DNA from 4 places in the Solibacillus daqui genome. Region 1 is predicted to be linked to each of the others. Evidence: riboswitches for the same ligand, from Rfam matches in the RefSeq annotation. Region 1 holds a riboswitch; each other region holds the start of a gene.
What was found. A riboswitch is a leader RNA that binds a small molecule or an ion and turns the genes downstream of it on or off. The one in region 1 is predicted to bind S-adenosylmethionine.
Positions count from the first base shown of each region.

Region 1 (5,759 bases):
CAATTGCAAGTCCTACAATCCGTAGAACGGTCGGCATCATCGCGCCAACAACACGGGACCTCGCTCCATCAGAACAAGTATTTGTGGATTTTGTATCTAAATTCTATTCACGTCTGTCGAGGTTTCAATAATGAAAAAAACCATTCTCCAGAACAAACTGGAAAATGGTTTTTTTAAATACAATTATTTTGTTACTTCCCGTCAACTGGAACTACTGAGCCGCCCCATTCTTCTACGATGAAGTCTTGAATTTCTTTAGAGTGTAATGCTTCAACTAATGCTTTAATTTCTTTTGAATCTTCGTCACCAGATTGAACAGCAATGATGTTCACGTATGGTGAATCACCAGACTCGATGGCGATTGCGTCTTCTAATGGGTTAATACCGTTGTCGATTGCGAAGTTTGAGTTAATTAATACCGCGTCACCTTCTTCGTTATCGTACATTTGGAATAACATTTCTGGAGCTGTATCATAATCAAATACTAAATTTTTTGGGTTTTCTACAACGTCTTTAAGCTCTGCTTTAGTTTTATCGATACCATCAGCTAACTTGATTAAACCTTGTGCTTCAAGTAATGAAAGCATACGGCCATGGTCAGCTACAGAGTTTGATAATAGAATTGTTGCGCCTTCAGGAAGCTCTTCTAAAGATGCATATTTTTTAGAGTAAATACCGATTGGCTCAATGTGAATACCACCAGCATTTGCGAAGTCATAGTTAAATTCTGCTTTTTGACCTTCAAAATACGGAATATGTTGGAAGTAGTTGGCATCTAAATCACCAGATTCTAAGTCTTGGTTTGGTAATACATAATCTTGATAAGGTTCGATTTGTAATTCGATACCTTGTTTTTCTAAAATTGGTTGAACTTGTTCTAAAATTGCGGCGTGAGGTGTGTTTGAAGCACCTACCACTAATGTTGTTGGCTCTGCTGTTGTATCGCTGCCTGTTGTTGATTTTTCGTCTGTCCCACATGCTGCTAGAGCAAGGATTGAAGCACCTAATGCTACTGAAGATAATAATTTTTTCATCATTTTTTCCTCTATTCTATATTTTTCTCACCTAAACTTTTCGAACATTTTTTATATTCTGGATATTCACTATACAGAGGCACCTCTTAATCATTTACGCCTCGGCGTAGATGCGTCCAGATTTTTTCGAGTTTGCTCGAAAAATTCCTCTAAAAATCTGTGACATCCGCCGGGGGCTTAACTTGAGTCATCAAGTTAAGAGATGCTTGTTCGATAAGTATTGGCTATATAATTACGGCGTAATTGCCACTAACTATCGTTTATCAATTTTTGTTGTAATGCTATCACCAATAATTTGAATAATAAATACAATGATTAAAATAATAATGGTCGCCATAAATGTAACGTCTGTACGATTACGAGAGAAACCATCAAGGAAGGCTAAGTTTCCAAGACCACCTGCACCGATAATACCAGCCATCGCTGTATACCCTACAAGTGCTACCGCTGTTACTGTAATCCCAGAAATAAGCGCCGGTAAGCTTTCTGGAATTAATACTTTCCAAATGATTGTTGACGTTTTCGCACCCATTGAACGAGCCGCTTCGATAACACCTTTATCAATTTCACGTAGCGCAATTAATACCATGCGCGCATAAAACGGTGCGGCCCCAATAATTAAAGCCGGTAATGCTGCATTAGCACCACGAATTGTTCCAAGTAAAAACTTCGTGAAAGGAATTAATAAAATGATTAGCACGATAAACGGTATCGAACGGAAAATATTAACGATAGATCCCGTTAAAAAGTGGACGATTTTATTAGCCCATAGTTGATTGTCGCTTGTTAAAAATAAAACAATCCCGATTAAAATACCCAATACGAATGTCACTGCCGTTGCGACTGTTGTCATATACAATGTTTCGTATGTGGCTTCGAGCATTTTGTCCCAATTCACATTTGGAAATAATTGATTAATCATGCTCAATCACCTCCATTTGTATTTCATGCTGTTTTAAAAATTGGAGTGCCTTTTGTATTTGCTGCTTGTCGCCATCAATGTGGACAAACAATGTACCAAGTGAACCGCCCGTTGTCGTTGAAATTTTGCCATGCACAATATTAATGACAACATCGAATTGCTTAATAATTTGGGAGATGACCGGTTGCTCTGTTGTAGCTCCAGCAAATGTCAATTTCACAATTTTTCCTGATGGATAGTTCGTTAAAATTTGCTCTAGCGATGCTTGTGTTTCTTGCGTTTCACCAGCAGCCTTCGATACGAAGTTTTTCGTAATCGGTGCTTGAGGAAGTTGGAACACTTGTAATACATCCCCTTGTTCTACAACTTTACCAGCTTCCATAACTGCGACACGGTTACAAATTTTACGGATAACGTGCATTTCGTGCGTAATCAGAACAATTGTTAGCCCGATTTGTTTGTTAATGTCTAGCAGTAATTGTAAAATCGAATCCGTTGTTTCTGGGTCTAGTGCAGAAGTTGCTTCATCACAAAGTAATACTTCTGGATTGTTTGCTAATGCGCGGGCAATGCCGACACGCTGCTTTTGACCACCCGATAATTGTGACGGATACGCTTTACCGCGCCCCTTTAAACCAACTAGTTCGATTAATTCCTCTACGCGCTGTGCACGCTTGGCATTCGGTACACCTGCAATTTCAAGTGGGAACGCAATGTTTTCCTCAACCGTACGTGACCAAAGTAAATTAAAGTGTTGGAAAATCATGCTGATCTTTTGGCGAGCTGAACGTAACTCATTACCTGACGCTTTCGCAATATCTTGTCCATTGACAATAACCGAGCCAGTTGTTGGCTTTTCTAAACCGTTTAATAAGCGAATCATCGTACTTTTACCGGCCCCACTATATCCAATAATTCCGAAAATTTCACCTTTATTAATCGACAAGTTTACATCATTGACGGCGGTTAGATCGCCGTTTTTTGTTTTATAAACTTTCGTTATGTTTTGTATATCAATCATCGCTTGAACTCCTTTAACTTGAAATAACCTGTTCGTTATGTTCAATAATCGCTTTTTTACTTATTCGCCTCTTAGAACAAACAAAAAACCTTTCTACCACGACAAGTAGAAAGGTTTCGCAAATTTATACGTTGAACCGTTCTCTCATCTTTCAAAGATAATCTTTGTGTGACTTGGCACCTTTGCAATAATTGCTGGTTGCCGGGCTTCATAGGGCACTTCCCTCCACCTCTCTTTATAAGAGTAACGCTATTAAGTTTGTTTTGTATGAATGTTACTTTATCATGCTAATAATTGTTCGTCAATTACTTTTTTAATATTTCATACAAAAATGGTACGGATTGAAAAGCATAAATTTTTTCCTGTAATTGTCCATTATTAGAAACAAGTAAGCAAGGAACACTTTCAATTTTCAGATCTTGTGCGAGGTTCTCTAAATAATTGATATTTGCCATTCCAATCGGTAAATCTGGTAGTAATTCCTCAATTACATTTAAAATTCTTTTGGCCACATCACATGTCCCACACATAGGGGTATAGATAAAAAGTGCACTTTTTTCATGTTGTTGTACACTTTGCTCCCATTGGCTTCTTGTCCATTGTTCCATCGTAATGTCATTCCTATCTTACTAAAAATTTTGCCTGTTGTAATAAATCGCGTAATATAACGGTTGGTGTTTTTTCAACTTCATTATACTGTTGCGGAATAATAAATTGTTGCGCTTCTGGATACACCCGATTCATGAGCTTTCGTAATTTTTCTCCATTTTTATCTGCGTCAAAAAATGTCACAATATCATCTTGCTCGTAAGCTTCTAATAAATCAATTAAATCGACTTCACTGATTGTGCCATTCGTACAAAGAATTGTCACATTCTCTGCTAAAATTGGCTCGATTCTCAACTTATCTGCACGTCCTTCTACTATGATACATTTTCCCATGAAAGCACCTCCCATAGTTTAATAACCAAAAAACGCCAAAACCTAAACATACTAGGTTTCGACGTTAAATATTATTGCTCGATTAATTCAGCGTATGCATCTGCATCCATTAATTCTTCAACTTCAGCTTCATTAGAAAGCTCAACTGTAATCATCCAAGCTGTACCGTATGGAGATTCGTTAACGAATTCTGGGTTATCTGATAATTCTTCATTTACTGCAACAACTGTACCTGACACTGGTGCGTAAAGTTCAGAAACTGTTTTTACTGATTCCACACTACCGAATGGTTGATCTTTAGCAATTTCGTCTCCTACTTCTGGTAGCTCAACGAATACGATGTCGCCTAATTCAGATTGTGCGAAGTCTGTAATACCGATTGTTGCTTTGTTTCCTTCAACTTTAATCCACTCGTGCTCTTTTGTATAACTTAATTCTTTTGGTGTGCTCATGAGAAAACCTCCAAGTAATATGTAGTATATTCAAGTTCATTTTGCCATATTTCGTTCGGAAATTCAATGATATTCAACGGTTATTTCCAAGTTTCCAAGAAGTCAGACTCCTTAAATCCTAATGTTAATTTTTTTCCATCTGTTACGAGTGGACGTTTAATTAACATGCCATCTGATGCTAATAGTGCTAATTGCTCGTCTTCAGACATTGTTGGTAATTTGTCTTTCAACTCTAACTCACGGTACTTCATGCCTGATGTGTTAAAAAATTTCTTTAAGGGAAGACCACTTGCTTCATAATATGCCTTTAACTGTTCTTTAGAAGGCGTTTGTTCAACGATGTGAATATTTTCATAGGCAATACCGTTTTCATCTAACCATTTTTGTGCTTTTTTACAGGTTGTACATTTTGGATAGTTAATAAATTGAATTGTCATTTTTCCGCTCCCTTAGTATAGTTCAATTTTTTCTATTGTAATCGAAATATAATAACAAATCGAGCGAAATCCGATTAATAGTAAGATTACTTTTATTCGAACTTGAAGCAAACCTACTCCTTAAAAATGGATTTTAGTCATTAAATGTGGTTGGTTTTTCTAATAAGCTTCTGTATAACTTTGGTGAGCTATCGCATGTCTGCGATAAAGCCATGTGATACGTTTAAGTGCTTAAAAGGCTATGCCAGTAAACACGAAGATAAAACAGAATTTTCTAAAAATGTAAAATGAGTCATTTTTTGAATCATACTTTAGTTTTTACAAAAATTTGAAAACAATTAACATTCTATTAACTATCCAACCTTAAACTAGACAAAACTAGAAAAGGCGGTAGGAAAATGAGTAAATACTTTACATCAAAAACAATGTTCGCTTTAGCGTTGGCTGGAACATTGATTGCGGCACCGAGCTTAACAACGGAAGCAGCTGTACAAAATTATCAATTATCAGTCGATGCTCATTATGATTCAGGCGTTCAAAATCCTGATGGTGGGACGACTGAAATTATTGCCTATAACAAACACAATCATTCGATGTATTTAATTAACGGTGATACAAAATTAGTAGAAAAAATCTCTCTGAATTATTCTTCAGCAAATGCAATGAACTTAGTACCCGATTTTTCTGTAGACATTGCTGAATTAATTAAAACTATCGATCCTGATTTCGTTTACGGGGGGCTACCGAGTATTGCCATTTCCCCTAATGAAAACGTTGTAGTTGCTGCAGTCCAATCCGATGATTATACAAAAGATGGTTATGCCGTATTTTTAACTGGTGAAGGAGAGCTATTAAGTATCGTAAAAATAGGGGTACAACCTGATAACATTACATTCTCACCAGATGGAAAAAAAGTATTAACTGCTAACGAAGGGGAACCTCGTAACGGTT
Region 1 is NZ_CP114887.1:3,127,420-3,133,178, forward strand. It holds gene gltC (glutamate biosynthesis transcriptional regulator GltC) at 1-131, shown strand, start outside; gene O7776_RS15450 (MetQ/NlpA family ABC transporter substrate-binding protein) at 192-1,034, opposite strand; gene O7776_RS15455 (methionine ABC transporter permease) at 1,288-1,956, opposite strand; gene O7776_RS15460 (methionine ABC transporter ATP-binding protein) at 1,949-2,977, opposite strand; SAM riboswitch class I at 3,119-3,221, opposite strand; gene O7776_RS15465 (thioredoxin family protein) at 3,283-3,585, opposite strand; gene O7776_RS15470 (toprim domain-containing protein) at 3,599-3,919, opposite strand; gene gcvH (glycine cleavage system protein GcvH) at 3,991-4,371, opposite strand; gene O7776_RS15480 (arsenate reductase family protein) at 4,452-4,808, opposite strand; gene O7776_RS15485 (choice-of-anchor I family protein) at 5,207-5,759, shown strand, end outside.

Region 2 (5,759 bases), 980 kb from region 1:
TGGGATTTTACTTGTTATTCTATTAGTTTCTCTTATTTTGAAAGGAAAATGGAGAAAAATTATTCAAGGATTGGCTATTTTACTTATGTTGTCTTTTGGTATTTTTTATTTTGTACGTCCATATTGGATTGATATGCAAATTGAAAAAAAAGTAGGTTATATACAGATACATTTGGAAGAACAGTACCCTGGGGAAACGTGGGAATATAGTACAGTGCCTCATCGTGTGGACGGCTATAAACACCTGAATCCATATTATATAGGCGTAATATTTGATACTGAACCACTAGTGGAATATAAATATTTCGCCCGTAATAAAAGTGATATTATCCAACAAGGGTGGGAAACATCTGATTTACAAAGTGACCTAATACATTTAGAAGGTTTAGGAGAGTAATTACTGGTTATTATAAGTTTCATCTTCTCTTATTGATTTGATTATTAATCTTCATTATGTTCTTAATGATCTTCAACTAACGGGGTGCTTTAGTTTAATAAGAATAGGACTTGTGTTTATGATAAATTTCCATATATGCATGTCCTTTTGTTATGACTAGATTAAAGTCGATCCAGGAGCGTTAATAAAGTTGACGATGTAAAACAATTACAGTAAGAGAAAGGGATAGCGTAGCTAGCGGGCGTTTTAAGAGAACGTGGTTTAGGAAGAAAGTGAGATGAGGTACATCAACATAACAGCATAATGGCTGTTATAGATATGCTTTAATAAAATAAATTAAATTACAAAAGCAGCATCAAAAAAAGAATGCTGCCACGTGTAAATCATCTTAATTATTTTGTTGAAATATATACACCATCATCAAAAGTAATATTTGCACCTAGTACTTCACTTACAAAACGTAAAGGCACCATAGTTGTCCCTTTATAAATTTCAGCTGCTTGATTTAAATTAATTGTAGTTGTAACGCCGTTCGATTCAACATAAGCTTTTTTATTCCCAATTCCGATGACAATTTTTTTACCGTCTTTGTGTGCAGTCACAGTTTTTGTTACATTGTCGTAATTAAGAGTTGCACCTAGTGATTCAAAAATAGGTTTCATAGGAACTAAAGTTGTTCCGTTCTTCAAATAAGCACTTGGATTGTAATATTGCTTTGTATTATTGATATATACATCTACAGTTGTAAGCACTTGTTTTGGTGTACTTTTATATGTTGGTTTTTTGTAATTTGTATTGGTAGAAGTTGATGCCTCACTACCTCCATTATGATAATGATAACCTGAGCAAAGGCCTTTTGCCTGTGACTTTGCAGAGCAGTTATGACCTCCATTACTATCGGTACGACCTGAGTGTGCATCAACACTTAATGATGACACCATAAATAAAGATAACATTGTAATAATTAAAACTAATTTCTTCATAATAACCTCCTGTTTTCAAAGTATGGAATTATTATACAATTAATCTGTGTTTGTTTAAATAACTTTATTGTTAATATTAGGTTTCATTTGATTTTGTTACCTTTCACGTACTTCTTGATAGTCGTGATAAATCAGTATTGATAACAGTATCACCATCAAGCAATCTATTCAGTTCTTGTCGTTCCTTTTTAGTACCCCTGACGCGTTTACAAACATTCGAGATTATACTGCATTGTTACAGTTGGAGACGGATGATCGGAAGAAGATAAATACTGAACGTTTTGGCGGACGTTTTTAGTGTGATTAATATAGAAACGATCTTTGTTGGTACATTGACCGATGGCAGGCGAAAGAAGCACGAAGTTAGCATAGATAAATTGATAAGAACTGCATTGAAGATATTCAAGATTAAGGCTATGTGAGAGAAATTTTGTAGCGATTTTATTAGTGAGTACACTGCGCTTCTTTTTTTCTGAAGTATGAGTTATAATGAAATTTACATAGATTTAATAAGAAGTGGAATAATTAATAAATTGTATTTACTCCCAATCAAATATTAATGAAATGTTCGTAAATGTGTATGTTTAGCGAGGCAATATAAATATTATTAGAATTATTGCATAATTTATCTTAACATGGTACACTTATGTCAATTTCATAGTCTTATCAAGAGAAGTTGAGGGATTTGGCCCGTTGACGCTTCAGCAACCTCTAACATGGCGTTAGAAAGGTGCTAATTCCAGCAAGGGACTTCCCTTGGCAGATAAGTTCGGTTTAATAGCCTCTCATTTCTGTTTACGCTGGAAATGAGGGGCTTTTTGATTTATATAAAATGAAGAAAATTAGGGGGAACAAGAGATGCCAATTAATATTCCGAAAAGTTTGCCTGCTGGCGAGCTTTTAAGACAAGAGAAAATTTTCGTGATGGAAGAGGACCGTGCGAAAACACAACAAATCCGACCATTAAATATTTTGGTGTTTAACTTAATGCCTGAAAAAGAGAAAACGGAGCTACAGTTATTACGTTTACTAGGGAATACGCCACTTCAAGTGGATGTTACATTTTTAAATACGGCTACCTATGAATCGAAAAATGTGTCAAAATCGCATTTGGATACATTTTATCAAACATTTGATGAAATTAAGCACCGTCGCTATGATGGTTTAATCATCACAGGTGCGCCGGTTGAAAAGATGGAATTTGAAGAAGTTGGCTATTGGCAAGAGATTACGAAGGTAATGGATTGGGCAGAGAAAAATGCAACATCGATTATGTACATCTGTTGGGGCGCACAAGCAGCGTTATACCATCACTTTGGCATTGGTAAGTTTGAACTTCCGAAAAAATGTTCGGGCGTTTATTCGCATGTTATAACCGATTTAACAGTTGATTTAGTGCGAGGTTTTAGTGATGAATATGTAGCACCGCATTCACGACATACGACTGTGTCTATTGATGAAGTAAGAGCGCATCCTGATTTACGCTTACTTAGCTATTCAGATGATGCTGGGGTATTTATTGCGCAATCGAAAAATAATAAACATATTATGATTACAGGGCATCTTGAATATGATGCAACGACGCTATCTGACGAATTTTTCCGCGATATTGCAAAGGATCCAGAAAATACGGAAGTTCCGGTTAATTACTTCCCAAATAATGACCCACAACAAGCACCTAAAAATGTTTGGCGTGCACACTCGCATTTATTATTTTACAATTGGTTAAATTACTACGTTTACCAAGAAACACCGTATGATTGGCATTTTGTAGATGAGCAAATTGAGTTTCACATTTAACTTGCTTCAGCATTCATCCTTTATTAAGCGGGTTCAAACTTTGGCTGAATAGATGAACTTATGCTAAGTGCGCCGCATCGTGCGGCAAAGCCTAAGTGGCCAACATCGTGTTGGCCCAAAGCCTCTGGCAGATGTCACTGATTTTTTGAGGGATTTTTCGAGCAAGCTCAAAAAAATCTGGACGCACTTACACCGAGGCGTAAGTGATATATCTAATTCGCAGCTCAGACGAATTGAAATGTACGCAAGATGGGTACATACTCATTCAATTCGTTTGAGTGCGATTTTAATTATTCGCTTATTTTACCGCAACCCAAGCGCGGTCTCGTTCGATTTGTAAGCTTATTTCACGACCGAAAAACTCGCTTAAAACTGGTTCGATTAAAATTTGCTCACGCATACCAGCAGCGACGTCTTTTCCATCTTTCATCAATAAAACATGATTAAAGCATGGCAATATTTCTTCTACATGATGTGTTACATAGATGAGTGTTGGGCAGTTGTCACGACGTGCGATTTGTTCGATAGTTTGTAGTAGATTTTCTCGTTCAATGATATCTAAGCCACCACAAGGTTCATCTAAAATTAGGATTTCAGGATCGGAAATAATTGCGCGTGAAATCTGAACCCGTTGACGTTCGCCTTGTGATAAATATTCGAATGTTTTATTCGCCAAGTGATCACAGTTAAAATGCTTCATAATCCGCACTGCTTCTTCAATTTCCGCTTCACTAACTTCCTCAAATAAGCGTAATGCACCAAATTTGCCGCTTAAAACAATTTCAATGGCATTATCCTGCCAGTTTAAATTATCAATCATTGCATTGCTGACCCAACCAATTCGACGACGTAGCTTTGGGATATATGTCTCCCCGTAGGTTTCGCCTAACACTTGAACTTTTCCTTCGTTTGGCCATATGTAGCCATTAATGACCTTTAATAAAGTCGTTTTGCCAGAGCCATTTAAGCCTAAAATTGCCCAATGCTGATTTTTTTCGACATGCCAATTCAATTGATGTAAAATACGCTTTTCATTACGGTAAAGTTCTATGTTTTCGATATGTATCATATGAATACACCTCCAATTTAACTATGCACCTTTTTGATTGAAACGAAAAGTATTTTTTGAATTTTCTAGTTAATTATGGAGATGATGGTAATCATTAAGGAAAAAGAAAAAGGCTAGCATGAATTTAGTGATACACCGCATTCAAGCTAGCCAATTAAATATATATTAGCGCTAATTTTAAGGAATCATTTACACATCAAGTTAACTATAATCAATCCCTTAACTCATTATAAAACAGCACTTTCCATACCAGAAGCACGGAAAAATAGTTTTTCATTTAATCGTAATGCCCATTGAACAACTGGCCCTAAACCAAATGCCATAAAGACGGTACCTACACCAACAGGACCACCTAATAAAAAACCAATAACTGCAACTGTAACTTCCATCGTTGTTCGCGCACGGTTAACAGTCCAACCGAAGCGACGGACAAGCAATAACATCAATGTGTCACGTGGGCCAATCCCTAAATTTGCAACCATATACATCCCACAACCAAAGCCTAAAAGAACAATGCCAATGACAAATGCTAATGTTTGTTCAAATAGATTATGTAGATCGGGTAGTGTGTATAAAAAGATATCGACAAAAATCCCTGCTAAAAACATATCTAAATATGTTCCGATTTTCGGTAAACGTTTAGTAAAAATTGCATCAATCGCTAAAATGGTTAGGCCTATAATAATCGACCATGTTCCTACGGTTAAGCCTAAGTTCTTCTGTAAGCCAATGTGAAGCACGTCCCAAGAGCCAACGCCTAGAATTTGCCCCTTAATTGTTAATGCGATGCCAAGTGATAAAATAATAATGCCGGTAATAAAAAATACGCAGCGCCAATAAAAACCCTGTTTTACATTCAATTGTAATCCCTCATTGTTCATAAAATTCGACTTGTTTATTATAACGAGTCAAAATGCCAAAACAGGGATTACAATATATTTGAAAAATTTAAACTATTTTTCGTAGGTATAACTTAGTTCATCAGTATTCGTATCAACATTTACAATTAAATGATGCGCATTGAAAAACCATTCATCTGCCTTTTCAATATAAAAATGAATGCTGTCTACCACAGTTTCAACACCAATTTCATGTGGTTGTTCGCGATTCATACCAAGTGAAAACCCCTCGTGAAATGGAGAAGAGCCTCCGTATCGTGCATAAAAGCGAATATAATCTCCAGATTCTGCTTCCATTTCTTGCTTGAACCAACCGATTGCTTCTTTTGATAGTTTAATTTCCATGTGATTCACCTCAAAATTCTTTTTGGCGTAAAACTTCCAGTGCACATTCATTATAACGATAAAAAAAGCATGCTGAAAGTTTTTTCACTTCCAGCACGCAATATCAATTACGCCTCGGCGTAATTGCATCCAGATTTTTTCAAGCTCGGGCCACAGGACGTGGGTCAGTCAGCCGTTGTCACACGATGTGGCGTCCTTAGCCTAAGTACCTCTATTCAGCTGGGGTTTGATCCCCACTGAAGCAAGTTAAAAGCCTTTAATTTTTG
Region 2 is NZ_CP114887.1:2,144,618-2,150,376, reverse strand. It holds gene O7776_RS10370 (hypothetical protein) at 1-397, shown strand, start outside; gene O7776_RS10365 (copper amine oxidase N-terminal domain-containing protein) at 790-1,380, opposite strand; partial or broken gene O7776_RS20350 (recombinase family protein) at 1,487-1,588, opposite strand; SAM riboswitch class I at 2,041-2,150, shown strand; gene metA (homoserine O-acetyltransferase MetA) at 2,239-3,180, shown strand; gene O7776_RS10355 (ABC transporter ATP-binding protein) at 3,479-4,249, opposite strand; gene O7776_RS10350 (YczE/YyaS/YitT family protein) at 4,477-5,130, opposite strand; gene O7776_RS10345 (HesB/YadR/YfhF family protein) at 5,203-5,493, opposite strand; gene plsY (glycerol-3-phosphate 1-O-acyltransferase PlsY) at 5,740-5,759, opposite strand, start outside.
Region 2: linked by a shared signal. The riboswitch ahead of metA (homoserine O-acetyltransferase MetA) and the one ahead of O7776_RS15460 (methionine ABC transporter ATP-binding protein) in region 1 are both predicted to bind S-adenosylmethionine.

Region 3 (5,759 bases), 1.3 Mb from region 1:
GATTTTAAATGCTGACGCTCCATTGATTTCGCTACAAAACTTGAATTCATTTGAAATCCTCCCGTCAGTTTGTAAGAATATTGTATCAATAAAAAGAGAAAAAGTTTTAGGTACAATAGATTGAATTATTTACTTAAATTTCATATTTTCTATAAGGCGCTATATAAAAAGAACGATAGAAACCCTTTTATTAGAATAATTTAACTTGCATCAGCAAATTCTTTTTGTACCAAAAACGAAGCGTCAGGTACACAAGTCCTCTACTTTTGGTTCAAAGTTATGAATGTAGTCGAGCATTTTTACTTCTCGTAATTTTAGCTGCTCATCAGAGTAAAGTGTAATACGACGAAACTTATGAGTTAACTCCTCTAAATTAGAGCGGATTGATTGATGTAGGTGAGCAGGCTCGGAAGCTAAAATGAATTTCAAATGGAAGAGTTGCATTAGGGCTACTTCAGGATTTTCTAGATTATTAGCAAATTTCAGATCCCAAATATGTGTATGCGAGATATATTGGTTTGCATAGGATGTGATGGCTTCGTATCTCGTCTCATCAATATGTGGTGCGATATGATCGTGCAGTACTTTTAAATTTTCATTAAGAGTAGCGATTTGTAAAGGATATCTGCGGATAGTTTTTAAATGTGATTTTGATGTAATACTGATGCCCATTATAAATCACTCCCTTATTATTATATGAAAGATGCTTCGTGTAATAGATAGATTGTTATATATAATGTTGGATGCATTATGTATATAAATAACTATGATTTTTGGTTCTATTGTAATGTTGCTATTATATGCATTTATTAAAATAGAATCAATCCTTTAAGAAATAAAAAAAGATACACCGTTTCATGTTGAAAGGGTGTACCCAAAAAATATTATTTCCAAGTGAAGCCTTTTGACGCTAAGAATTCTTTAATGAATGGGCGTTTTTGATCAATTAAGAAATCAGCCATTTGTTTTGTCCATGTTGCCATTTTTTGATTTGATGAACGACTTGCATAGTAGTTTTCCATCGTTGCATCGTATTCAGCAAGTAGTGTGTCGTATTTTTCAACGTCATAGCTATTTTCGTGAAGTACAGCATCTACTGGTAAACGTGGTTTTGTTTCGTTACGTTTTGTTGGCGTACCAATCGTCATTGCAAATAGAGGGAAAACATATTCTGGTAAGTTGAATAGCTCGCTAATTTCTTTTGGGTTTGTACGTGCACCCCCGATGTAGCAAATGCCGTAGCCTAATGCTTCAGCTGCCACAACAAAGTTTTGCGCGAATAATGATACGTCCGCAACCCCAACAAGTACGTTTTCAGCAGAATCTGCTACGATGTCGACACCGTGCATTTTACCTGCAACTTGCAAGCGTTTAAAGTCTACGCAAAATAGGAACGATGCACCAGCTGTTCCGAATTGAAATTCATTTTTTGATAGTTCGCCGAGTTTTTTCTTTTTGTCTTCGTCTGTTACCCAAATGACGCTATATGCTTGAACAAAGTGTGAGCTTGCTGCCATTTGAGCTGTTTCGATTAAATCGATAACGGTTTCCTTTGAAATTTGCTCGCCTGTATATTTACGAACAGATGAGTGACTGCGTAATAATTCTCTAGTTTCCACGTGAACATCTCCCTTGTATGTAATATTAGAAAGATACATTATGCATGATATTGGCGCATGAATGTTGTTCTTTCGTATGTCGCTAATACGACAAAAAGCTTAAAGGAATTTTCCTTTAAGCCTATTTTAGTCAATTTTAAGGTTGAAGTCGATTACAACAACCCGATCCATTTCCAGTAAGTCGCACTGAAAATTAAAATTAAGATGAAGCCGAAAATTGTTAACGGAAGCCCTGATTTTAAGAAATCCTTCGTTGTAAACGTCCCTGTACCGTAAGCCAGCATGTTTTGCGGCGCACTTACTGGTAATAAGAAACCGAAGCAAATAACGAATTGTTGAATAATAACGAAGCCAATTTGGTTTTCAACAGGCATTGGTAAACTCAATGCTAATGCGATAAATACCGGAATTAACGCAGAAGCTAAACTGGTTGCTGAGGCGAAACCTAAGTGAATAATAATGTTAAACACTGTAACTAATGCGATCGTTGCTAAAATTGGCATTGTATCTAAGCCTAGTGAACCGAAAATTGTATCTGACAGCCAAGCAGCACCTTTTGTATTTAATAACGTAGAGCCTAAAGAAATACCTACTGCGAATACGATTAATGTACCCCAGTCAATGCGGCTAGAGGCTTCCTGCCAGTTGAATACACCTACTTTAGGAGTTAATAAAAAGGCAATCGCGACAATCGTAATTGTTGTTGTATCGAATGGGTGTAGCTTTCCTTCAGTAGACCAGAAGAATAGTAAAACTAAAGTTGTAATAATTAATGTGATTTCTTTACGTTTTAGTGGTCCAAGTTCCACTAACTGTTGGCGGATAACGTCTTTCCCACTTGCGATATTGTCTGTTTCAGGTTTGATTAGTTTAATCATAACGAAGAATAACACAACCGACATGATAGCGGAGAATGGCGCGGCATACATGAACCATTCGCTCCATGTAATATCGACACCGAATTCAGATTTAATGAAGCCCAGTGCAACTAAGTTTTGCGCAGCTGCCGTTTTAATCCCAATGTTCCAAATTGAAACGGCTTGTGTTGCTGTGATAACTAATAGTGCAGCAAGCTTACTTTCCTTTGTTAAGCCGAATGCTGCTACAATTCCTAATAAAATTGGAACAACTGCACCAGCACGAGCTGTAGCACTCGGTACTACGAATGCTAATGCAATCGCTACTAAAATTGCACCAAATACTAACGCATTTGTTTTCGTGCCAACCATTGATAAAATCCACAGCGCGATACGTTTATGTAAGTTTGTAATTTGCATAGCGGCTGCTAAGAATAGCGCAACCCCTACTAATGCTACAGCAGAGTTACTAAATCCACCTAAAGCCAGTTTAAGTGCATTACTTGTCCCCATTTGAACAGATGGATCTTCCATACTTGGCGCTAAGCCTAGTAATACAGCGATTAGTGCTAAAATCATCGCGGAACTTACTGGGTATGACACCGCCTCGGTTACCCATAAAATAACGGCAAATGCTAAAATAGCTAAAGCACGTTGACCTACAACTGGTAAGTCCCCCCCGTTTGGAATTAGCACAATGATGATGAGCGCAGCAAATGCTAATGCAATCCAAAATGGTTTTAAATTACGTTTTTGCTCAGTGTTGTTTGCCCCTTTTTCTGTTACTGTTGCCATATAAATTGCCTCCTTTTATTATATTTATTTTCCATAAAATAATAATTTTTCGACCAAGAAAATTTCTTGGCATAAAGACATGACAATGCAACTTTTATAAACATATTAGTGTTAGATTAATAAGAATGCTGTAAACAAAAGTGTTTGTCATCTTTAATTATAGCGATATTTTACAGTTGGTATTGTTAATATTTGGTGAATTTAATTATTTTAAAATAAGTATATATTCTCCTAATTAACAATTCTGAATAGCAAATTAGGTGTGTTAATTAGAAAATATTTGAAATTAATAGCGAGAGAGTGAAGCGTTATGAAATGAACAAAATATAAAAATCAGAAAATTTATAAATTTTGTGTTGACGAATGGAATTACTCTGTCTTATACTGTGAAACAACGATGGAACATAAATCACATAACTCTTATCAAGAGCGGCTGAGGGAATAGGCCCTATGAAAGCCCAGCAACCAGTGAGTGATGAACTGACTAAGGTGCTACGTCCTACAAAATGAACAATCATTTTGACAGATAAGAGGAGGTTAATTTGCTCATTTGCAACCCCTCTTCTTAACTGAAGAGGGGTTTTTTACTTTTAAACCCCTCCTCAAAATACACCGATTTCACCATCGAAATTATTTTAGGAGGTATTGTAATGACAAGCTTACGACCAGAAACATTATTATTACACGGAGGCCAAAAGCCAGATCCTGTAACAGGTGCAATTGCTGTACCGGTTTATCGTACAACGGCTTATGCATTCAAAGACACAGCTCATGCGCAACGTCTTTTTGCATTAGAAGAGCCAGGTAACATTTACTCTCGTATTATGAACCCAACAGTAGGTGCGTTTGAAGAGCGTGTAGCGTTATTAGAAGGCGGAGCAGCGGCAGTAGCACTTTCATCTGGTGCAGCAGCAGTAGCGTTTTCCATTTTAAATTTAGCTGGTGCGGGTGATGAAATCGTTGCAGCGGGCTCACTTTACGGAGGTACGTATAATTTATTTGCAACAACATTACCTCGCTACGGGATTACAGTGAAGTTTGTCGATGAATCAGACCCAGAAAACTTCCGTGCAGCTATTACAGAAAAAACAAAAGCGGTATACGCAGAAATTATCGGTAATCCAAGTTTAAAAGTATTAGATATTGAAGCAGTAGCAAATATTGCACACGAAAACGGTCTACCATTATTAATCGATAGCACATTTGCTTCGCCATATGGTAGTAATCCAATTGAGTTTGGCGCGGATGTTGTCATTCATTCGGCAACAAAATGGATTGGTGGTCACGGTACAACAATTGGTGGAATTGTTGTTGATGCGGGTAAATTTGACTGGACGCAAGGGAAACACCCAGGTTATACAGAGCCTGATACATCTTATCACGGAATTCGTTATGGAATTGACACAGCAGCGGCTGCATTTGCGACAAAGCTTCGTGTACAATTACTGCGCGATTTTGGTCCAACCTTATCAGCAGACGCGGCATTCAACTTCTTACAAGGACTAGAAACGCTTCATTTGCGTATTGTCCGTCATAACGAAAACACGCAAAAAGTAGCCGAGTACTTAAAAAACCACCCATTTGTGGAATATGTAAATTACAATGGCTTCGAAGATTTTGCTACGCATGATTTAGCGAAGAAATATTTAAAAAATGGCTTCGGCTCAATCATTACATTCGGCATTAAAGGTGGACGTGAAGCAGGGCGCCAAGTGATTGATAACGTAGAATTATTCTCACACGTAGCAAACGTAGGGGATGCACGTTCATTAATTATTCACCCAGCAAGTACAACACATCAGCAGCTATCTGCTGAAGAATTAAAAATCGCTGGCGTATCAGAGGAGCTCATTCGCTTATCAATCGGTCTAGAAGCAGCAGAAGATATTATCGCAGATTTAGAGCAAGCGTTAGCAAAGGTAGCAGTAGCTGTAAACGCTTAATAATCGATAGCCCATTTACTTCGCCATATTAATAGTAGAAACTCGCTTGTTATTTCCCATTCGAAAAACAAGCGAATTTTCAAAAAAATCAATCCCTACTAACTTAATAAGTTTTATTGACAACTCTAAAACCAAGTAATACAATAGGAATAAATATAATTGTTAATTTGGAAATTAAAAGAAAAGGAGTTGTTTAATATGGGAAAAGTATTTAGTGCACAAAACGTTGCTGCTTACATAATCTATGAATTAAATGAAGTAAAGGAATTCGTGAACGCTTGTTCAATCCAACAAATTTTGGCGGATGTAGATTCGATGTGGCAAAGCGTTTTTGGGCATCATGCTTTTTCAGAAACAACTCACGATTTTCAAAAATCCGGCTATACTGTAAAAGAAGTAGCAGATGAATATATAGAACATGGTAAAGCACATATTTTAGCGCCAGCGAAAGAATGGTTTTTAAAATATGGCGAGTTCCAATTAGTGCAACGCCCATATGCAATGCCTAATTTTTCGATTAAAGAGGAGATCGTTATGCGTAAAAT
Region 3 is NZ_CP114887.1:303,104-308,862, forward strand. It holds gene O7776_RS01480 (hypothetical protein) at 1-50, opposite strand, end outside; gene O7776_RS01485 (hypothetical protein) at 244-672, opposite strand; gene nfsA (oxygen-insensitive NADPH nitroreductase) at 885-1,619, opposite strand; gene O7776_RS01495 (DASS family sodium-coupled anion symporter) at 1,772-3,271, opposite strand; SAM riboswitch class I at 3,689-3,804, shown strand; gene O7776_RS01500 (O-acetylhomoserine aminocarboxypropyltransferase/cysteine synthase family protein) at 3,922-5,214, shown strand; gene O7776_RS01505 (hypothetical protein) at 5,413-5,759, shown strand, end outside.
Region 3: linked by a shared signal. The riboswitch ahead of O7776_RS01500 (O-acetylhomoserine aminocarboxypropyltransferase/cysteine synthase family protein) and the one ahead of O7776_RS15460 (methionine ABC transporter ATP-binding protein) in region 1 are both predicted to bind S-adenosylmethionine.

Region 4 (5,759 bases), 730 kb from region 1:
TATCGTTTGGATTATTGAAAATTGTTACTACCCACATGTTTTTTCGCTCCTTTTTATCAATTACGTCTTTACGTAATAACGTCGAGATTTTTTTCAAGCCTACAAAAAAATGTCGCTTAAAACCTATGACAGCCGCCGGGGGATTGACCCCACGCAAAAGCAAGTAAAAATTAGTTTGTGTATGATAAAACGGCGTTTGTATATTTTGCTAATTGTAAAGCTGCTTCATTTTTTGTTGTGTATTCGAACATACGAATATCATTTTGATTGTTAAATACTGTTACTACCCACATGTTTCATTTCTCCTTTTTTATAAAGCTATATAATAAAATTGTTCATTCTCTAATGACATTTGCAACTTGTTGTATAACACCTTACTTGACTCTCATTCTACTCCGATTTTTAGAAAAAGAAAGTAATATATTTAGCTTTTCACAATGTGTTCAAAAATAAACCGCTTTCTTTGAACACTTTGTGACACATGAATTTTCAACGAATAAAACGCAAATTAGAGAAAAATTCCACAAGCGAGCAACTACTGTTGTAGTACAGAAGAAAAGCGGTTCAAAACGATTTTTAAAGCTTCATATTTTAGGTGTATGTATAAAATGAAACTTTGCTCGGTGGGGAGTTCTCATTGCACACTTAGCTTAATCCTGACACTTGTCAGTTGAAGTGGACGTCTTACTGTCCCTTAATGAAGTTAAAATGTGTATACTAAAAAGATAGGGGGGATGATAAACATGAACGAACAACAACTACTAAATGACGGCTATCGGAAATACACAGGTGAAAAGATTGACGTATTTTTCTCAACAGGCATCTGTGAGCATTCAGGAATTTGCGTAAAAGGCAATCATGATGTTTTTGACACAAAACGGAAGCCATGGATTATTGCTGATGCCGCTTCAACAGATGTAGTCGCAGCTCTAATTGACCGGTGCCCATCTGGTGCCTTACAATACATTCGAAAAGGGGAATAATTTTGCAAACATTAATTGAAGAAGCACGCGTTGTTACAACAGAAGATGGTCAAGAGCTTGGTGAAATGACATTCGTCAAATCCAATAATGAATTTTATATTATTGATCACACCGCTGTAGCTGATGCAGCACGTGGTCGCGGTGTTGGACAAGAGATGGTAAAAACCTTTGTCGAGCATGTCCGTGCCAATAATCAAAAGATTGTGCCGCTCTGCCCATTTGCCAAGGCTCAATTCGATAAAAATCCAGAATATCGAGATGTATTAAAATAATATATTTAAAGCCCGATGAAAGAATTCTAAACTCTAAGCATCGGGCTTTTCATCGCTTTGAACCGGATACTTCCATGTTAGACATCGAAAATGCAATTGAAAGCCTCATATAAACAACAACAGCATACAGGATGTTCGGTACTAACCGCTTCATCCTGTATGCTTTTCCTATCCATTACGTTTTAAATAACCCATTGCAGTATTTGTCCACTGTTCAACTTGTGCTTGACGTACTGGATCATCCGCCGCTTTTTGCATCACTTTAGAAGTTAACGCCTGTGATGAATCACTAATTTCATTTAACACATCGCCTGTATTTTTCAAGGATTGTATAACTCCTTGCACAGTCTCTATTTTGTATTCAATATCATATTTCATTTTTTCCGCAGTTGTCGCCAAAAGCGTTGTTTGCGTTTGAATGCCGTTCATTTGCTTTTGAATACCTTCCGAATGTGCATGCAAAATCGTCATTGTTTTTTTTATTGGCATTATGACTGCAATAATGCACACGATTAGAATAACAACAGCTAGTATTAATAGGATTACCGATGCTAATAGCCAACTATTCACCTTAACGCCTCCTACTCATTTTCTTTATTTTAATTTATTTTATTATATATACCCAGTTTCCCACTAGCGATAAGTAAATTTTTAACCATATTCATGAGTTGTATGCTATTAGTATTTTTCAGAAAAACGGAAATTTTTATTTTATATATTGACAAGTGTTTTACTTGGATTTATTATAAGATTCATAGCAAATGACAACTACATATTTTCTTATCAAGAGAGATGGAGGGACAGGCCCTTTGAAGTCTCGGCAGCAGCTATACATAGCGTTGTGCCAAATCCTGCAAGTATACACTTGGAAGATAAGAGCAAAAGTAATGGTAACTATTCAACTTTCGTATCTTATTTTCTAGATGCGAAAGTTTTTTTATTGTCTCAAGAAGGTTTCGTATCGAGCATTTTATAGTAAAGGTGGGTTTTGAAATGATTGAATTTTCAAATATATCAAAAGTATTTAAAACGAAAGATCGAGAAGTTCATGCTGTACGCGATGTCAATTTAACCATTGACCAAGGTGATATTTTTGGGATTATCGGTTTTAGTGGAGCTGGTAAAAGTACATTGTTACGCCTGGTGAATTTACTTGAAGCGCCTTCAACTGGCTCCGTAAAAATTCAAGGAACCGATTTAGCAACACTATCTCAAAAAGACTTACGCCAATTACGTCGTCGCATTGGGATGATCTTTCAAAATTTCAACTTAATGACGTCAAGAACGGTTGCCGGTAATATCGGCTATCCGCTGAAATTAGCGGGCACACAAAAAGCAGAAATCGACCGTCGCACAGCAGAGCTTTTAAAGTTTGTTGGCTTATCTGAAAAAGCACGTGACTATCCTGAACAACTATCCGGTGGGCAAAAGCAGCGTGTTGGCATTGCTCGTGCGCTTGCAACAAATCCAGATATTCTAATCTGTGATGAAGCAACCTCAGCACTTGACCCAGAGACAACTGCTGATATTTTAAAGCTATTAAAAAGAGTAAATGAAGAATTCGGCATTACGGTTTTATTAATTACGCATGAAATGAATGTCATTCAATCCATTTGTAATCGAGTAGCCGTAATGGAGCAAGGACGAGTTATTGAGCAAGGCGATGTTTACGATGTCTTTACGCAACCGCAACATCCAACAACGCAGCGCTTTATTCAGTCGGTGCATCAGGACATTCCTTCTGAGCAAATTTTAAAAGAGTGGCAAAAATCAGGAGGACAGCATTTATACCGAGTATTGTTTAAAGGATCGCTCACGCATAATCCTCTACTATCCGAAATTACGCAAAAACATCAAGTACCATTCAACATTATTTATGGTTCGGTACGCGAGTTACAAAATAAATTATTCGGTAACCTACTCATTTCGTTCCAAGGAAATGATGTTCAAGTAAAGAAAGTAATCGACGAACTTTCACAGCAAGTTGAAATAGAGGAGGTACAGTTACATGAAAGTTGATTGGAGTACATTTTGGCCGAGAATTATTGAGGCAACAGGTGAAACGCTTTATATGGTAATTTTGACGCTTGGTTTCGGCTCAATTCTTGGTATATCTATAGGAATACTTCTATTCGTAACACGAGAAAACAATATTTTAGAAAGTAAGCTAACGTTTAACTTACTCAACCTATTAATTAATATTGTGCGACCAATTCCATTTTTAATTTTCTTAGTAGCCATTTCCCCACTTACACGTATTGTTATGGGCACAACAATTGGTACAAGCGCAGCGGTTTTCCCAATGACCATTGCAGCAGCATTTGGAATTGCCCGTATTGTAGAAACAAATTTAATTAGCATTGATCCAGGCGTAATTGAAGCTGCTAAAGCAATGGGTGCTAGCCCGCTGCAAATTATCTTTACGGTATTAATACCAGAAGCTTTAGGACCTCTAATTTTAGGGTTAACATTTGTCACAATTAGTTTAATCGATTTCTCAGCTATTGCAGGTACAGTTGGCGGCGGTGGTTTAGGTCATATCGCCATAACTTATGGCTATCAACGATTTGATGGTAGCGTCATGATCGTCACAGTTGTCATATTAATTATTTTAGTTCAACTCGCTCAATGGCTTGGCAATACTTTAGCAAAAAAAATCTTAAGACGATAGGAGTTCAAAACTTATGAAAAAAATCTTATTAACAGCTGTTACAGCTTTATCAGCCTTTGCATTAGCAGCTTGTGGTGACGACAACGAGGTAGTAAAAATCGGGGTAAACGGTGCGGATGGTGCACAATGGCCCATTTTAGAAGAGAAATTAGAAAAAGAAGGTATCGAAATCGAGCTTGTAGAGTTCGCTGATTACACATTACCAAACAACGCATTAGCACAAGGTGAAGTTGATTTAAATGCATTCCAACATATTTCATTCCTTGCAAGCTATGTTAACGAAAGTGGCAATGAATTAATTCCGCTTGGCTCTACAGTATTTGCGCCGCTTGGTTTATATTCTGAAAAAATTACAGACATTAACGAAATCAAAAAAGGCGACAAAATTGCCATTCCAGATGATCCATCAAACCAAGCACGTGCATTACGCTTACTTGAATCAGCAGGCTTCATTGAATTAGCTGAGGACTTTGGATTATTCGGTGATCCCACTAAAATTACAGCAAATAAATTAAATTTAGACATTATCCCAATGACAGCACAGCAAACACCTCAAGTATTACCTGATGTGGTAGCCGCAATTATTAACAACGGCATTGCAGGTCAAGCGGGCTTAAATCCTGGAGAAGACCCTATCTACCGCGAATTAGCTGAGGATGAAAGCATCTATCCGTATGTCAACATTATCGCTGCACGTGCAGAAGACAAAGACAATGAAGTGTACCAAAGAATTATCGAACTATACCATACAGAAGAAATTGAAAAGGCTATTAAAGAGGATTCAAATGGCGGTTCATTAATGACAATCTTAACAGACGAAGAGCTACAAACAACCTTCGAAGACTTAAAGGTGCAATCGAAATAAGAAGGGGGCATTTCCATGACAGTTACAGTTGATAACGAAACAATTATTGCAAAATCAGTACAAAAAAATAGCGAAAAATATATTTCTACAAGTAAGGCCATTCACGCGAATCCGGAAATCGGAAACGAAGAAGTGTTTGCAAGCGCACAGCTTGTAGCACTTCTAGAAGAAGCAAACTTTGATGTAACAACCGCGGTTGCTGGTCATGAAACTTCTTTTTACGCACAAAAAGATAGCGGCAAGCCTGGTCCGACAATTGCTTATTTAGCGGAATATGACGCTTTACCTGGTTTAGGCCATGCTTGCGGTCATAATATTATTGGTGTGACAAGTGTTGCTGCTGCAATCGCATTAGCCGATACATTATCTGCTACTGGTGGTAAGGTAATTGTACTTGGTACACCTGCAGAAGAAGGCGGTCCAAATGGGAGTGCTAAAGGCAGCTTTGTAAGTCACGGTTACTTAAAGGATGTTGACCTTGCCTTCATGCTACACCCTTCTGGAAAAACAGGTGTGACAAATGAATCGCTAGCCGTTGATCCTCTTGATTTTCATTTTTACGGACAAGCCGCGCATGCATCAGCTTCACCCGAAGAGGGAATTAATGCACTAGATGCCGTTATTCAATTATTTAACGGTATTAACGCACTACGCCAGCATGTGCCATCTGATGTGCGCATTCATGGTATTATTACGCATGGTGGTGACGCACCGAATATCGTACCAGAATATGCATCAGCTCGCTTTTACATTCGTGCATCATCTTGGCCGAAAACAGAAGAAGTTTCAAATAAAATTCGAAAAATTGCTGAAGGTGCGGCACTTGCAACTGGAGCTACAGTGAAAATCGAACGCTTCCAAAACGAAGTAAAAGACCTTGTTGTCAACGAAGTAACTGATCGTATTTTAGCCGAAAAGCTAGAAGCACTTGGAGAAGATGTTCACCCACGTGGTCACCGTTCTCCAGG
Region 4 is NZ_CP114887.1:3,852,449-3,858,207, forward strand. It holds gene O7776_RS18840 (hypothetical protein) at 1-37, opposite strand, end outside; gene O7776_RS18845 (hypothetical protein) at 171-293, opposite strand; gene O7776_RS18850 ((4Fe-4S)-binding protein) at 744-983, shown strand; gene O7776_RS18855 (GNAT family N-acetyltransferase) at 986-1,255, shown strand; gene O7776_RS18860 (DUF948 domain-containing protein) at 1,424-1,825, opposite strand; SAM riboswitch class I at 2,033-2,134, shown strand; gene O7776_RS18865 (methionine ABC transporter ATP-binding protein) at 2,249-3,274, shown strand; gene O7776_RS18870 (methionine ABC transporter permease) at 3,264-3,926, shown strand; gene O7776_RS18875 (MetQ/NlpA family ABC transporter substrate-binding protein) at 3,940-4,791, shown strand; gene O7776_RS18880 (M20 family metallopeptidase) at 4,807-5,759, shown strand, end outside.
Region 4: linked by a shared signal. The riboswitch ahead of O7776_RS18865 (methionine ABC transporter ATP-binding protein) and the one ahead of O7776_RS15460 (methionine ABC transporter ATP-binding protein) in region 1 are both predicted to bind S-adenosylmethionine.